One region of the Citrobacter sp. GW821-FHT02E08 genome, then DNA from elsewhere that is predicted to be linked to it. Evidence: predicted binding sites of a transcription regulator. Region 1 holds the regulator's gene; the other holds the start of a gene.

Evidence for each region. The regulator LexA, encoded in region 1, represses DNA repair genes until DNA is damaged. The targets are predictions, from matches to a motif close to TNCTGTATGTACATACAGNA.
Region 2: a site for LexA is predicted at 3,677-3,696, ahead of dinB (DNA polymerase IV). Genes of this name have one in related genera too.

Annotation. Positions count from the first base shown of each region.
Region 1 covers NZ_JBWKVL010000012.1:34,129-41,463, forward strand. Annotated here, with positions in the region: gene ubiC (chorismate lyase) at 159-656, shown strand; gene ubiA (4-hydroxybenzoate octaprenyltransferase) at 668-1,540, shown strand; gene plsB (glycerol-3-phosphate 1-O-acyltransferase PlsB) at 1,636-4,056, opposite strand; gene AC07UY_RS15485 (diacylglycerol kinase) at 4,222-4,590, shown strand; gene lexA (transcriptional repressor LexA) at 4,700-5,308, shown strand; gene dinF (MATE family efflux transporter DinF) at 5,376-6,701, shown strand; gene AC07UY_RS15500 (CsbD family protein) at 6,832-7,041, shown strand; gene zur (zinc uptake transcriptional repressor Zur) at 7,108-7,335, opposite strand, start outside.
Region 2 covers NZ_JBWKVL010000016.1:66,781-74,115, forward strand. Annotated here, with positions in the region: gene gpt (xanthine phosphoribosyltransferase) at 1-381, opposite strand, end outside; gene pepD (cytosol nonspecific dipeptidase) at 642-2,099, shown strand; gene AC07UY_RS18295 (GNAT family N-acetyltransferase) at 2,141-2,593, opposite strand; gene dinB (DNA polymerase IV) at 2,602-3,657, opposite strand; gene dpaA (peptidoglycan meso-diaminopimelic acid protein amidase) at 3,913-4,653, shown strand; gene AC07UY_RS18310 (class II glutamine amidotransferase) at 4,624-5,391, opposite strand; gene lpcA (D-sedoheptulose 7-phosphate isomerase) at 5,437-6,015, opposite strand; gene fadE (acyl-CoA dehydrogenase FadE) at 6,255-7,335, shown strand, end outside.

The DNA.
Region 1 (7,335 bases):
TTGCAACAACTGGTGCGTCTCCTGACGCACCTTTTTTTATCATTCCATGCGAATTGTTACACTCCTGTTGCGCAACAGTTCACTTAATTATCTTTACGCCTCCCGTAATCTCTTTTCTGCGATACAATGCCCTCACGTTATGAACTGGAGAGCAAGGCATGCCACACCCTGCGTTAACGCAACTGCGTGCGCTGCGTTATTTTGACGCGATCCCTGCGCTGGACTCCCAACAGCTGGACTGGCTGTTACTGGAAGATTCCATGACCAAACGTTTTGAGCAGCAGGGAAAACAGGTGAGCGTGACGATGATTCGGGAAGGATTTGTTGGCCAACATGAAGTGGCGGAAGAACTGCCGCTATTGCCGACGGAATCCCGTTACTGGTTACGTGAAATTCTGTTATGTGCGGATGGCGAACCCTGGCTTGCCGGGCGTACTGTGGTGCCGGAGTCAACGTTGTGCGGCCCTGAGCTGGCGTTGCAAAATCTGGGTAAAACCCCGCTTGGGCGTTACCTGTTTACATCATCGACGTTGACCCGAGATTTTATTGAGATTGGTCGCGATGCAGCGCTGTGGGGACGTCGGTCCCGTCTGCGGTTGAGCGGAAAGCCGCTCCTGCTGACAGAATTGTTTTTACCTGCATCGCCGTTGTACTGAGAGGAAAAGATATGGAGTGGAGTCTGACGCAGAATAAGCTACTGGCGTTTCACCGCTTGATGCGTACGGATAAGCCAATCGGCGCTTTACTGCTGCTCTGGCCAACACTGTGGGCGCTGTGGGTGGCGACACCCGGAATGCCGCAATTATGGATATTGTTGGTGTTTGTGGCGGGCGTCTGGTTGATGCGCGCGGCGGGATGTGTGGTGAACGACTATGCCGATCGCAAATTTGACGGGCACGTCAAACGCACGGCGAACCGACCGCTGCCCAGCGGTGCAGTCACCGAGAAAGAAGCTCGGGCGCTTTTTGTGGTTCTGGTGCTCCTCGCGTTCCTGCTGGTGTTGACGCTGAATACGATGACGATCCTGCTGTCGGTCGCCGCGCTGGCTCTGGCGTGGGTCTATCCTTTCATGAAACGTTACACGCATTTACCGCAGGTGGTGTTGGGTGCGGCGTTTGGCTGGTCGATACCGATGGCGTTTGCCGCCGTCAGTGAGTCAGTTCCGCTGAGTTGCTGGTTGATGTTCCTCGCCAACATTCTTTGGGCAGTGGCTTACGATACGCAATACGCCATGGTGGATCGGGACGATGACCTGAAAATCGGTATTAAATCAACGGCCATTCTGTTCGGTCAGTATGACAAGGTGATCATTGGCATCCTGCAGGTGGGTGTGTTGGCCTTGATGGCGCTGATTGGCTGGATGAACGGTCTGGGACTGGGGTATTACTGGTCGCTGCTGGTGGCTGGCGCCCTGTTTGTGTATCAACAAAAACTGATTGTGCACCGTGAACGCGAAGCCTGTTTTAAAGCATTTATGAATAACAACTATGTTGGCCTGGTGCTGTTTCTGGGGCTTGCGATGAGTTACTGGCACTTCTGATAAAAAAGCCCGGTGGCGCTCGCGCTTACCGGGCCTACATTATTGCGCAGAACCGTAGGCCGGGTAAGGCGAAGCCGCCACCCGGCTTTTTAACATCACTCGTCCTGCGTTGCGCTTTCTATGGTTAAACGCACATCTGAGGTGATCAGATTAGCCAACATCTGATAAACCTTCATCGTCTCTTCAGGCTCCGCATCACCGGTATCGCTGATGTACTTCTCATCACGCAGGGTCAACACCAAAGAGCTGAATACCGCTTTGTCGAAGAACTCCGGCGCGTTGATCCCGTGCAGAACAGAAAGACGCTGAGCTACGGTGCGGCTCTCTTTTTCCAGCGTGCCGCGGTTGATCGACGGATTTGCGCTCAACAGCCAGAAGGTGATGGCATAACGTTGCAGAGTTTCACGCGCACCCGCTGCCAACAGTTGCAGCGTACGGGAATGTGCCGGGTTGATATTCAGCTCTTCATTCTGGACGGTAATCAGTCCCTGACGCTGCATTTCGCTTATCAGTGCGTCGATGACGCCCGCCAGTTCATCCCGCTCCCAGCGCAGGAACAGTTCTGCTTTCAGCATTGGGTAGAGAATTTCAACATGCTCAAGCAGCGCGTCGCGGGAGATGCGACGATGCTGGGTCACGATGGCCGCCATCAGTGAAGGCAGAACCAGCATATGCGCAATGTTGTTGCGATAGTAAGTCATCAGTACCGCCTGCTCGCGCGGAAGAATGATGATATCGCCGATGGTATCTTTCTCGACCTCGAACTTGTTCATTTGCAGCGCGTGGTCAATCAGCGCGCTGGCGCTGACCGACGGAACCGTAGAGTCGGTGGAATACGGGACATTGCGCATTAGATCCAGATAACACTCGAGCTGCTCTGTCAGTTGCTCGCGCGTTAACGAACGCTGACGGGATGCGAGCAACGCGGTGCAACACAGGTTCATGGCATTTGCCGCGCCCGCTTTGTTAATGCGGACCATCAACTCAGCGGCGATACCATTGACCGTTGGCGTCAGCCAGGCGGGACGCACGGCTTCGATCGGATCGATAGATTCACGCCACTCAGGAACATGTTGGTTCAGGTACGTCATCAACGGCATCGGTTCGCCAAAGTTAACGTAGCCCTGACCCAGATTACGCAGCTTGCTCAAGCCACGCAGCATTTGCGGCAGGCTCTCTTTTTCTTTCGTCGCGCCACGCAACTCTTTGGCGTAAGTCCCCACTTCCATTACGTGCTCGTAACCGATGTAAATGGGGACCAGGGTGATCGGACGCGTACCGCCGCGCAGCATCGCCTGAATGGTCATCGACAGGGTGCCGGTTTTCGGATCCAGCAGACGGCCAGTACGGGAACGCCCGCCTTCCACAAAATATTCCACGGAATAACCACGGCTAAACAGCTCGCCGAGATATTCGCGGAAGACGGTGGAGTAGAGTTTGTTGCCCTTAAAGGTACGGCGGATAAAGAACGCGCCCAGGCGGCGGAAAATCGGGCCAGCTGGCCAGAAGTTCAGGTTGATACCGGCAGCGATATGCGGCGGCACCAGCCCCTGATGATAGAGCACGTACGAGAGCAACAGATAGTCCATATGGCTGCGGTGGCAGGGCACATAGACGATTTCATGCCCATCGTGCGCCAACTGGCGTACACGCTCTGCGTTGTGGACATTGATCCCCTGATACAGTCGGTTCCAGGTGAAACCCAGAATGCGGTCAGTCAGGCGAATCATCTCGTAGGAGAAGTTGGCGGCAATCTCTTCCATCAGCGCAATGGCGTTCTGCTGCGCTTTTTCATGGGAGATTTTTTTGCTGCGCGCTTCGTCTTCTACCGCGCGCGCAATGGCTTTTGACGCCAGCAACTTGTTAAACAGATCCTGTCGGGCAGGCAGACGAGGACCGACCGCCGCCAGACGCTGACGGGCGAAATGCATTCGCGCCACACGCGCCAGTTTTTGGGCAATAATTTTGTCGGTTCCGTGCTCGTCAGCCATCCGTCGTAAGGAAACGGAAGGCGAGAAACGGACAAAACTGTCGCGCCCCAGCCAGGAAACAGCAAAGAATTTCTGTACGCCATTCAGCATACGCAGAGGGGGATTTACCTCACCCTTTTCACGCCCCGGAGAGCGGCCGAACATCACCGATACCGGCACCATCTGTACATCCAGATCTGGATTACTGCGGTGAAGGTCGAGGTAATTGTGAAAGAGTTTGATCGACTCTTCTTTCGGCGTGTAGTAGGTGAATACGCGCGGGCCGCCGTGAATAAACACATAACGCGGCAGCAGAGTTCCGTCGATCTCCAGCGGCTCTAACGGGTCGGGGAGATCGTGCGCCAGGCATTGGGCACGCAGCGTCAGCAAGTCTGCTTTTGAGTTGTACGGTAAAACGTACATAATGGGACGAGATGTATCGAGCCCCAATTCCGGAGCGGGTTCCGCCGGAATAGACTTGCTTTTTACCAGTACGGTTAATGGTAAATTCAGTAATTTGTAGTAAATTCGTGGCCAGCCAGACATAAACGATGTAAAGCCTCTGGTTAATAATGCAAATGCGCTGCAAGGATATCAGAAAGTCTAGCGAATTTCTGGTGTATCCCGTCATACTTCGCGCCGCTGTAACCCGAATTTTGTGGGTTAACGATATAATGTCATTGACGCTGATAATGCAAAAAGGTTCTTTTGATGGCTAATAATACCACTGGACTCACCCGAATTATTAAAGCTGCTGGTTATTCCTGGAAAGGTTTTCGTGCTGCATGGATTCATGAAGCGGCATTTCGTCAGGAAAGTGTTGCTGTGCTGTTGGGCGTGGCGATTGCCTGCTGGCTGGATGTGGATGCCATCACGCGTGTTTTGTTGATTGGTTCTGTCATGCTGGTGATGATAGTGGAAATCCTCAACAGCGCGATTGAGGCGGTGGTTGACCGTGTTGGCTCTGAACACCATGAGCTTTCCGGGCGGGCGAAAGATATGGGGTCAGCGGCAGTATTGCTGTCGATCTTTGTCGCGATGATCACCTGGGGAATCCTGCTGTGGTCGCATTTTAGATAAGGCTTCCATAATCCGATAAATCTCTTGTTTTTTGTGCCGCTTGTGGTTCCAAAATCGCCTTTAACTGTATATACTCACAGCATAACTGTATATACACCCAGGGGGCGGAATGAAAGCGTTAACGGCCAGGCAGCAAGAGGTGTTCGATCTTATTCGGGATCACATCAGCCAGACAGGTATGCCACCGACGCGTGCGGAGATCGCGCAGCGTTTGGGGTTCCGTTCCCCAAATGCGGCTGAAGAACACCTGAAAGCGCTGGCACGTAAAGGGGTCATTGAAATTGTCTCCGGTGCCTCTCGCGGTATCCGCCTGCTGGTGGAAGAAGAAGAGGGTCTGCCTTTAGTAGGTCGCGTGGCGGCAGGGGAACCCCTTCTGGCACAGCAGCATATTGAAGGCCACTATCAGGTCGACCCGTCGCTGTTTAAACCTAATGCCGATTTCCTGCTGCGCGTCAGCGGTATGTCGATGAAAGATATTGGGATTATGGACGGTGATTTGCTGGCGGTACACAAAACCCAGGACGTGCGTAACGGCCAGGTCGTGGTGGCGCGTATCGACGATGAAGTCACGGTTAAGCGCCTGAAAAAACAGGGCAATAAAATCGAACTTCTGCCAGAAAATAGTGAATTCAAACCGATTGTGGTTGACCTGCGCGAGCAAAACTTCACGATTGAAGGGCTGGCAGTCGGCGTCATCCGTAACGGTGAGTGGTTGTAATATTGTTTTGATACAGTGGCGCATCTCGCGCCACTGTTTGTTTTAACTCCTTCTCAGGCTTTCCTGCATGCCTTTCTTTACCTCTTCCGACAAAGCACTCTGGCGTCTCGCGTTACCGATGATTTTCTCCAATATCACCGTTCCTTTGCTGGGACTGGTGGATACTGCGGTCATCGGGCATCTGGACAGCCCTGTTTATCTGGGCGGTGTTGCCGTGGGCGCAACGGCAACCAGCTTTCTCTTCATGCTGTTGCTTTTCTTACGCATGAGCACCACCGGGCTGACGGCTCAGGCGTTTGGTGCCAAAAATCCCCAGGCGCTGGCACGCGCGCTGGTGCAGCCACTGATTCTGGCGTTGGGGGCGGGAGCTTTGATCGCGTTGTTCCGCACGCCAGTCATCGATCTTGCATTGCATATCGTCGGTGGAAATGAAGCGGTGTTGGTGCAGGCGCGACGTTTTCTGGAGATCCGCTGGCTGAGCGCTCCGGCATCGCTGGCGAACCTGGTGCTGCTGGGCTGGCTGCTGGGCGTTCAGTATGCCCGCGCACCGGTGATCCTGCTGGTTGTCGGCAACGTTCTCAATATTGTGCTCGATCTGTGGCTGGTGATGGGTTTGCATATGAACGTGCAGGGCGCAGCGCTGGCGACGGTGATTGCAGAATATGCCACGTTGTTGCTTGGGCTGATGATGGTGCGCAAAGTGCTTACACTGCGCGGCGTGTCATCCACGATGCTGAAACAGGCCTGGCGGGGGAATTTCCGCCGTTTGCTGGCACTTAACCGGGATATCATGCTGCGTTCGTTGCTGTTGCAACTGTGCTTTGGTGCGATCACGGTTCTCGGGGCGCGACTGGGCAGCGACATCATTGCGGTGAACGCTGTTCTGATGACCCTGCTGACCTTTACCGCCTATGCCCTTGATGGATTTGCTTATGCTGTCGAAGCGCATTCCGGGCAGGCGTATGGCGCACGTGACGGCAGCCAGTTGCTGGATGTCTGGCGTGCTGCATGTCGGCAGTCAGGGATTGTGGCGCTGCTGTTTGCCCTCGTTTATGCCCTGGCGGGCGAGCAGATCATCGCGTTGCTAACATCGTTGCCGCAAATTCAACTTTTGGCCGATCGCTACCTTATCTGGCAGGTGGTGTTGCCGTTAATCGGTGTCTGGTGTTATTTGCTGGATGGCATGTTTATCGGGGCGACGCGTGCGGCGGAAATGCGCAACAGTATGGCCGTTGCGGCGCTGGGATTTGCCCTCACGCTGTGTGCGTTGCCCTGGCTCGGTAATCATGGGCTGTGGCTGGCGTTAGCCGTTTTTCTGGCGCTTCGTGGACTCTCGTTGGCCTGGATCTGGCGACGTCACTGGCGGCATGGAACCTGGTTTGCCCGAGCGTGATGGTTAAAAGTTCCGAATATCAAAATGAACATGGGATCACTGACTACAATTAATCTCACGTCCAGCAGAAAACGTAGTGTATTTGGGCGAAGCAATATCGCTAATCACCACTAATCATGAGGACTCGATGATGAATAAAGACGAAGTCAGCGGTAACTGGAAACAGTTCAAAGGGAAAGTGAAAGAGCAATGGGGCAAGCTGACCGATGATGATATGACGGTCATTGAAGGTAAGCGCGACCAGTTGGTCGGTAAGGTCCAGGAACGTTACGGTTACGCCAGAGACAAGGCGGAAAAGGAAGTGAGCGACTGGGAAACGCGTAATAAATACCGCTGGTAATCAGCCGCGGTGACCCGAAAGTACAAGGATGTACAGTCCATTGGGCGGTTTTGCCGCCCAACCCGCTTAACGCGGTTTTTTCTTCACCAGAATCGAATGATCGTGCTGGCACTCTTCTGGATGGCGACACGCTTCAACTTCGACGCACGCCGGGCATAATCCGTGTGCTTCAATTACGTTATGACGCAGGGCAAAACCCATTTTTGCCGCCAGCGTATGCATAATATCTTCCACGCCCTCGGCGCTTTCTTCTTTTACCACGCCGCACCGGTCACAAATGAACATGGCTGAACT
Region 2 (7,335 bases), on a different contig from region 1:
AACAACATAATCGTTCACCAGCGGACGACCAGCCGGTTTCGCGAAGATGGTGACAAAATGTGCCTTAGGATACATTTCACGGATCGCCACGGCGGTGCCGCCGGTATCGACCAGGTCATCGATCACGATGAAACCTTCGCCGTCGCCTTCCGCACGTTTCACCACTTTCAGCTCGCGCTGGTTGTCGTGGTCATAGCTGGAAATGCAAACGGTATCGACATGGCGAATACCCAACTCACGTGCCAACAATGCGCCCGGTACCAGACCACCACGGCTAACGGCAATAATGCCTTTCCATTGTTCAGAAGGCAGCAGGCGGCTTGCCAGTTTGCGTGCGTGAATCTGCAACATGTCCCAGGTGACGACGTATTTTTCGCTCATGTGAAGTGTCCCAGCCTGTGTATCTACGGCTTAAAAAGTGTTCGAGGGGGAAATAGGTTGCGCGAGATTATAGAGATCTGACGCGCTAAAAACCAGTGTTTAGCGGAATCCGCCCCTCTTTTACGTGCTTTCTACTACCCGCCGCCGGATAAAGTGGTATTCTCAATTGCATCTCGCAAGCCTGACTTGTGGTGTTTTATATTCTGCTAACCCTGTGGCCTGCAAGAAAGTTTCGCAGGACATCGCCAAGGAGACTCATCGTGTCTGAACTGTCTCAATTATCTCCACAACCGTTGTGGGATATTTTTGCAAAAATTTGTTCAATTCCTCATCCTTCTTATCATGAAGAACAACTCGCTGAGCACATTGTCGGCTGGGCAAACGAGAAAGGTTTCCACGTAGAGCGCGACCAGGTCGGGAATATCCTGATTCGCAAACCTGCTACCGCAGGTATGGAAAACCGCAAGCCGGTCGTCCTGCAGGCGCATCTCGATATGGTGCCGCAGAAAAACAACGACACCGTACACGACTTCGCCAAAGATCCTATCCAGCCGTATATCGACGGCGAATGGGTGAAAGCGCGCGGCACGACGCTTGGGGCAGATAACGGCATTGGTATGGCGTCCGCTCTGGCGGTGCTCGCTGACGATAGCGTCGTTCACGGCCCGCTGGAAGTGCTGCTGACCATGACCGAAGAAGCGGGTATGGATGGCGCATTTGGCCTCCAGGCAAATTGGCTGCAGGCAGACATTCTGATCAACACCGACTCCGAAGAAGAAGGTGAGATCTACATGGGATGTGCCGGTGGTATCGACTTCACCTCTAACCTGCCACTGACCCGTGAAGCGGTTCCCGCAGGTTTCGAAAGCTTCAAACTGACCCTGAAAGGGCTGAAAGGCGGCCACTCTGGCGGCGAAATCCACGTCGGTTTGGGTAATGCCAACAAACTGCTGGTTCGTTTCCTGGCGGGCCATGCTGAAGAGTTAGATCTGCGCCTGGTGGATTTCAACGGCGGTACTCTGCGTAACGCTATCCCGCGTGAAGCCTTTGCTACCGTTGCCGTTGCCGCTGATAAAGTCGACGCCCTGAAAGCCCTGGCGAACACTTATCAGGAAATCCTGAAAAACGAACTGGCGGCAAAAGAGAAAAATCTGGTTGTTCTGCTGGATGCCGTTGCCAACGAGAAAGCGGCGTTGACCACATCCTCTCGCGATGACTTCATCCGCCTGTTGAACGCCACGCCAAACGGCGTGATCCGTAATTCCGACGTGGCGAAAGGCGTCGTCGAAACCTCCCTGAACGTGGGTGTGGTCACCATGACCGACGACAACGTGGAAATCCACTGTCTGATCCGCTCGCTGATCGACAGCGGTAAAGACTACGTGGTGAGCATGCTGGATTCTCTGGGCAAGCTGGCTGGCGCGAAAACGCAGGCGAAAGGCGGTTACCCAGGCTGGCAGCCGGATGCCAACTCCCCGGTCATGCACCTCGTGCGTGAAACCTATCAGCGTCTGTTTAACAAGACGCCGAACATCCAGATCATCCACGCCGGTCTGGAATGCGGTCTGTTTAAGAAGCCGTACCCGGAGATGGACATGGTTTCTATTGGGCCGACCATTACCGGTCCGCACTCCCCGGATGAACAGGTTCATATCGAAAGCGTAGGCCATTACTGGACCCTGCTGACTGAACTGCTGAAAGCAATTCCGGCCAAATAAGTTGCTCTCCTGCCCGGTAGGTTCAGCTTACCGGGCAATTTTCACATCTCGGCTTTTCGCATAACGAAATTGGTAAAAACCGCCCCTCTCGCCTCAACCTGTTGCTCTTTGACGACCTGATAACCTTGCCCAAGAAAAAAGGGTCTTGCGGTGATGCTGGCTTCGACCCAAAAAGCCGTGTCAGGATGCCGTTGTTCCAGATGGTGAAGCAGGCTGGTCGCCACCCCCAGGCGTTGTGCACTCGGCAAGACAAATAGCAGGTCTATGTAATCCTGTCTGGCCGTGAGAAACCCCACAATTCTCTGTCGGCAAACCGCCACCAGCCCCTCCGATTGCCGCAGTTTCCGGTGCCAGACAATTTCATCAATTTGCGCCCACGCGGCGATCTGTTCCGGCGAGTAATCCTGACTGGCTCCCTCTCTGATAGCACTGAGAAAAATCTCGCACAGCGCATCGAAATCATCAGGTTGATATTCCCGAATGTATACGTCCATCGTCATGGTTAAAGCCCCAGTAGCAGTTGTCTTTCCAGTTGTGGATCCAGCAGTGTCACGTGCAATCCGACTAACCGGACGCCGCGCCCTCCCCGACGTTCGTCCCAGGTTTTTCTGGCGGTGGCGATCAGGTCTTCTTTCGTTAACCGGGGCCAGACATGTTCCTGGGTGGTCTGCTGAAAATCATTAAACTTTAATTTGATGCCCTGGCGGGCGATGAGCAAATCCGGCTTTACCTTTGCCAGACGTCGTTCGAGTTCAGGATACAGTCGTTCAATGATCGCCTCGCACTCGGCCCATTCATGAATATCTTCCGCCAGCGTACGCTCAACGCCGACCGATTTACGTAGCCGTTCATTGTTCACATCCCGCTCATCAATGCCCTGACTGCGCTCCCACAGCACCCGACCAAACTTGCCAAAACGTTTGAGTAATATCGCCAGATCGTAGCGCTGCACATCCTCACAGGTGCGTAGCCCCATCGACTCCAGTTTGGCGGCAGACACCTTCCCCACTCCCGGAATTTTTGCCAGCGGTAACGTTTTGATAAACGCAGACACATCGGCGGGAGCAATGACATATTGCCCGTTCGGTTTATTGAGATCGGAGGCGATTTTTGCCAGGAATTTCACTGGGGCAATTCCCGCAGAGGCCGTCAATTGCAGCTCGTTAAAGATCGTCTGACGGATCTCCTGGGCAATCAGCGTGGCAGACCCCTGACAGTGAGTACTATCGGTAACATCCAGATAGGCTTCATCCAGCGAAAGCGGTTCGATCAACGAGGTATAACGCGAGAAAATCGCCTGAATTTGGCGAGAGGCCTCTTTATAAGCCTCATAGCGCCCCGGCAATAACGTGAGATGAGGGCACAGTTTAAGCGCCATTCCCGTGGGCATGGCGCTACGCACACCAAATTTTCGCGCCGGATAGTTCGCGGTGCTGATCACTCCCCGGCGCTCGCGACTGCCGCCAATAGCAACCGGAATATCGCGCAGTGCGGGGTTGTCGCGCATTTCAACCGCCGCAAAAAAGCAGTCCATATCGACATGTATGATTTTGCGCATCTTCCTCTCCCCCGCACATTACTGTTTAAGTATACAGTATTAATGTGCAATAAAAAGAGAGTAAATCCGTCCGTTTCCGACTGAACTTTCCTGCCGTGTCTTATATAAAGAAACACTAAATTGTAAACGCAACACGAGAGACTTGCGAAAAACTTCAGTGATGCTAATGTGAGCGCTCCAAATCCAGATTAGTCCGATTTGGGGACTCTTTTGCCGTTCTGGCATGTGTAACCGTTTTATCAAGGAAAAAGCAGTATGCGTAAAATCGCATTGTTTATTGCGATGCTTTTGATTCCGTGCGTCTCATTCGCCGGTTTGCTGAGCAGCAGCAGCCCGACCATGCCAGTCAGCAAAGAGTATAAGCAACAGTTGATGGGGTCGCCGGTCTATATTCAGATCTTCAAAGAAGAGCGCACCCTTGATCTCTACGTCAAGATGGGCGAGCAGTATCAATTGCTCGACAGCTACAAAATTTGCAACTATTCCGGTGGGTTAGGCCCGAAACAACGCCAGGGCGATTTCAAAAGTCCTGAAGGCTTCTACAGCGTTCAACGCAGTCAGCTCAAGCCCGACAGCCGCTTCTACAAAGCCATCAATATCGGTTTCCCCAATGCTTATGACCGTGCTCACGGGTATGAAGGGAAATATCTGATGATTCACGGTGCCTGCGTTTCCGTCGGCTGTTATGCCATGACCGATAACGGTATCGATGAGATTTTCCAGTTTGTTACCGGCGCGCTGGTCTTTGGCCAGTCCAGCGTTCAGGTCAGTATTTACCCGTTCCGCATGACCGATGCAAACATGGAGCGCCATAAGTACTCTTATTACAAAGATTTCTGGTCGCAGCTAAAACCGGGATACGATTACTTTGAACAGACCCGTAAACCACCGACTATTTCAGTTACCGGTGGCCGTTACGTGGTCAGCAAGCCGTTGAGTCACGAAGTGGTTCAGCCGCAACTGGCGTCAAACTACACGCTCCCCGAGACAAAATAATCGCCATTCGCCTGGCATGATCTTTTGCCAGGCTTCATTCCCTGTCAGCGGTTGGGTGGCAATCACGGTGACCACATCATTGGGTGTGGTTTCCGAGCTAAAGTCGATCTCAACGTCCTGATCCAGCAATGTCGCCACGCCAAACGGCGCACGACGCGTGATCCAGTACAAATTCGTTGAGCAGAACGCCATCACATAGCGCCCGTCAGACAGCAGCATGTTAAAAACACCCTTCTCGCGTAATTCCTCTGCCAGCGTGGCAATATATTTAAAGACTGATGTCATATTGCCCGGCGTGCGCGGGTAGCGGGCGGTCAGTTTGTGTAACAGCCAGCAAAACGCCTTTTCGCTGTCAGTTTCGCCGATAGGACGGAAATTGCCGGTCTCCAGAGATTTATACCCGGTGAGTTGTCCGTTGTGGGCGTAACTCCAGTTTCGTCCCCATAACTCACGCGTAAAGGGATGGGTATTTTCCAGCGCCACTTCCCCACGATTCGCCTGACGAATATGCGCAATCACGGAACACGATTTAATCGGGTAGTCCTGCACCAGTTTCGCAATGGGAGAATTAAAGCTGGGTTGCGGATCTTTGAAAGTGCGACAGCCTTTACCCTCATAGAAGGTAATTCCCCAGCCGTCTTTATGCGGCCCGGTTCCTCCACCACGCTGCACCAGCCCGGTGAAACTAAAACAGATATCGGTGGGCACATTGGCGCTCATCCCGAGCAGTTCGCACATACTTCACCTCCACAACAGCGGGGGCGCAACGCCCCCAGCGAAGATTTACTTAACCATCTCTTTTTCAATTAACTGAATCAGGATATGGATAACTTTGATATGGATTTCCTGGATACGATCAGCATAGCCAAAATGCGGTACGCGGATTTCGATATCCGCACTGTCCGCCATTTTTCCGCCGTCTTTACCGGTCAGGGTGATGACTTTCATTCCCTTTTCACGCGCCGCAGCAATTGCTTTGATCACGTTGCCTGAATTTCCTGACGTGGAGATCCCCAGCAGAACGTCACCTTCGCGCCCAACGGCTTCAACGTAGCGGGAGAAGATATAATCGTAACCAAAATCGTTACTGACGCAGGAGATATGGCTGACATCTGAAATAGCAATGGCCGGATAACCCGGACGGTTTTCACGATAACGACCGGTCAACTCTTCCGCAAAATGCATGGCATCGCAATGGGAGCCGCCGTTACCACAGGAAAGTACCTTGCCGCCCGCTTTGAAACTGTCTGCCAGCAGGACCGCTGCGCGCTGAATGGCGTGAATATTGGCATCATCTTTTAAAAAATTAGCCAGCGTTTCCGCCGCTTCGTTCAGTTCGTTACGAATAAGATCCTGGTACATGAGGATATCCTTCAGCATAAATGTAAATGACAGGATGCAGTGTACCGGATACCACAGAAAGCGAGAAGTCCAGGCCACCGGAAGCCCCCTGTCTTTTGATTTTTTGTGCCGGAGAAAACGGCAACAATGTGAGCTTTGTTGTAATTATTTTGTAAGCATATTGCTAAAAGAAATGACATCCACTACAACCATATCATCACAAGTGGTCAGACCTCCTACAAGAAAGGGAGCTTTTCGTTATGATGATTTTGAGTATTCTCGCAACAGTTGTTCTGCTCGGTGTACTGTTCTATCACCGCGTAAGCTTATTTCTCAGCAGTCTTATCCTGCTCGCCTGGACAGCCGCGCTTGGCGTCGCTGGCCTGTGGTCAGTCTGGCTGCTGGTTCCTCTGGCCATTATCCTCGTACCGTTTAACTTTACGCCGATGCGTAAATCGATGATTTCTGCCCCGGTGTTTCGCGGTTTTCGTAAAGTCATGCCGCCAATGTCACGCACCGAGAAAGAAGCTATCGACGCGGGTACGACCTGGTGGGAAGGCGATTTATTCCAGGGCAAACCCGACTGGAAGAAACTGCACAACTATCCACAGCCTCATTTAACGGCTGAAGAGCAGGCGTTCATTGATGGTCCGGTGGAAGAAGCCTGCCGCATGGCGAACGATTTCCAGATCACCCATGAACTGGCCGATCTTCCTCCCGAGCTGTGGGCCTATCTGAAAGAACATCGCTTCTTCGCGATGATCATCAAGAAAGAGTACGGCGGCCTCGAGTTCTCCGCCTATGCGCAATCTCGCGTACTGCAAAAACTCTCTGGTGTCTCCGGGATCCTGTCGATCACCGTGGGCGTCCCCAACTCGTTAGGCCCGGGCGAGCTGCTGCAACATTACGGTACTGAAGAACAGAAAAATCATTACCTGCCGCGTCTGGCGCGGGGCCAGGAGATCCCTTGCTTTGCGTTGACCAGCCCGGAAGCCGGTTCTGATGCTGGCGCGATCCCAGACACAGGTGTGGTTTGCATGGGTGAATGGCAGGGTCAGCAGGTGCTGGGTATGCGTCTGACCTGGAACAAGCGTTACATTACGCTGGCGCCTATCGCTACCGTGTTGGGTCTGGCGTTTAAACTCTCGGATCCGGAAAAACTGCTCGGCGGCGAAGAAGATCTGGGCATCACCTGTGCGCTGATCCCGACCACCACACCGGGTGTTGAAATCGGTCGCCGTCACTTCCCGTTAAACGTTCCGTTCCAGAACGGCCCGACACGTGGAAAAGATATTTTCGTCCCGATCGATTACATCATTGGTGGACCGAAAATGGCCGGTC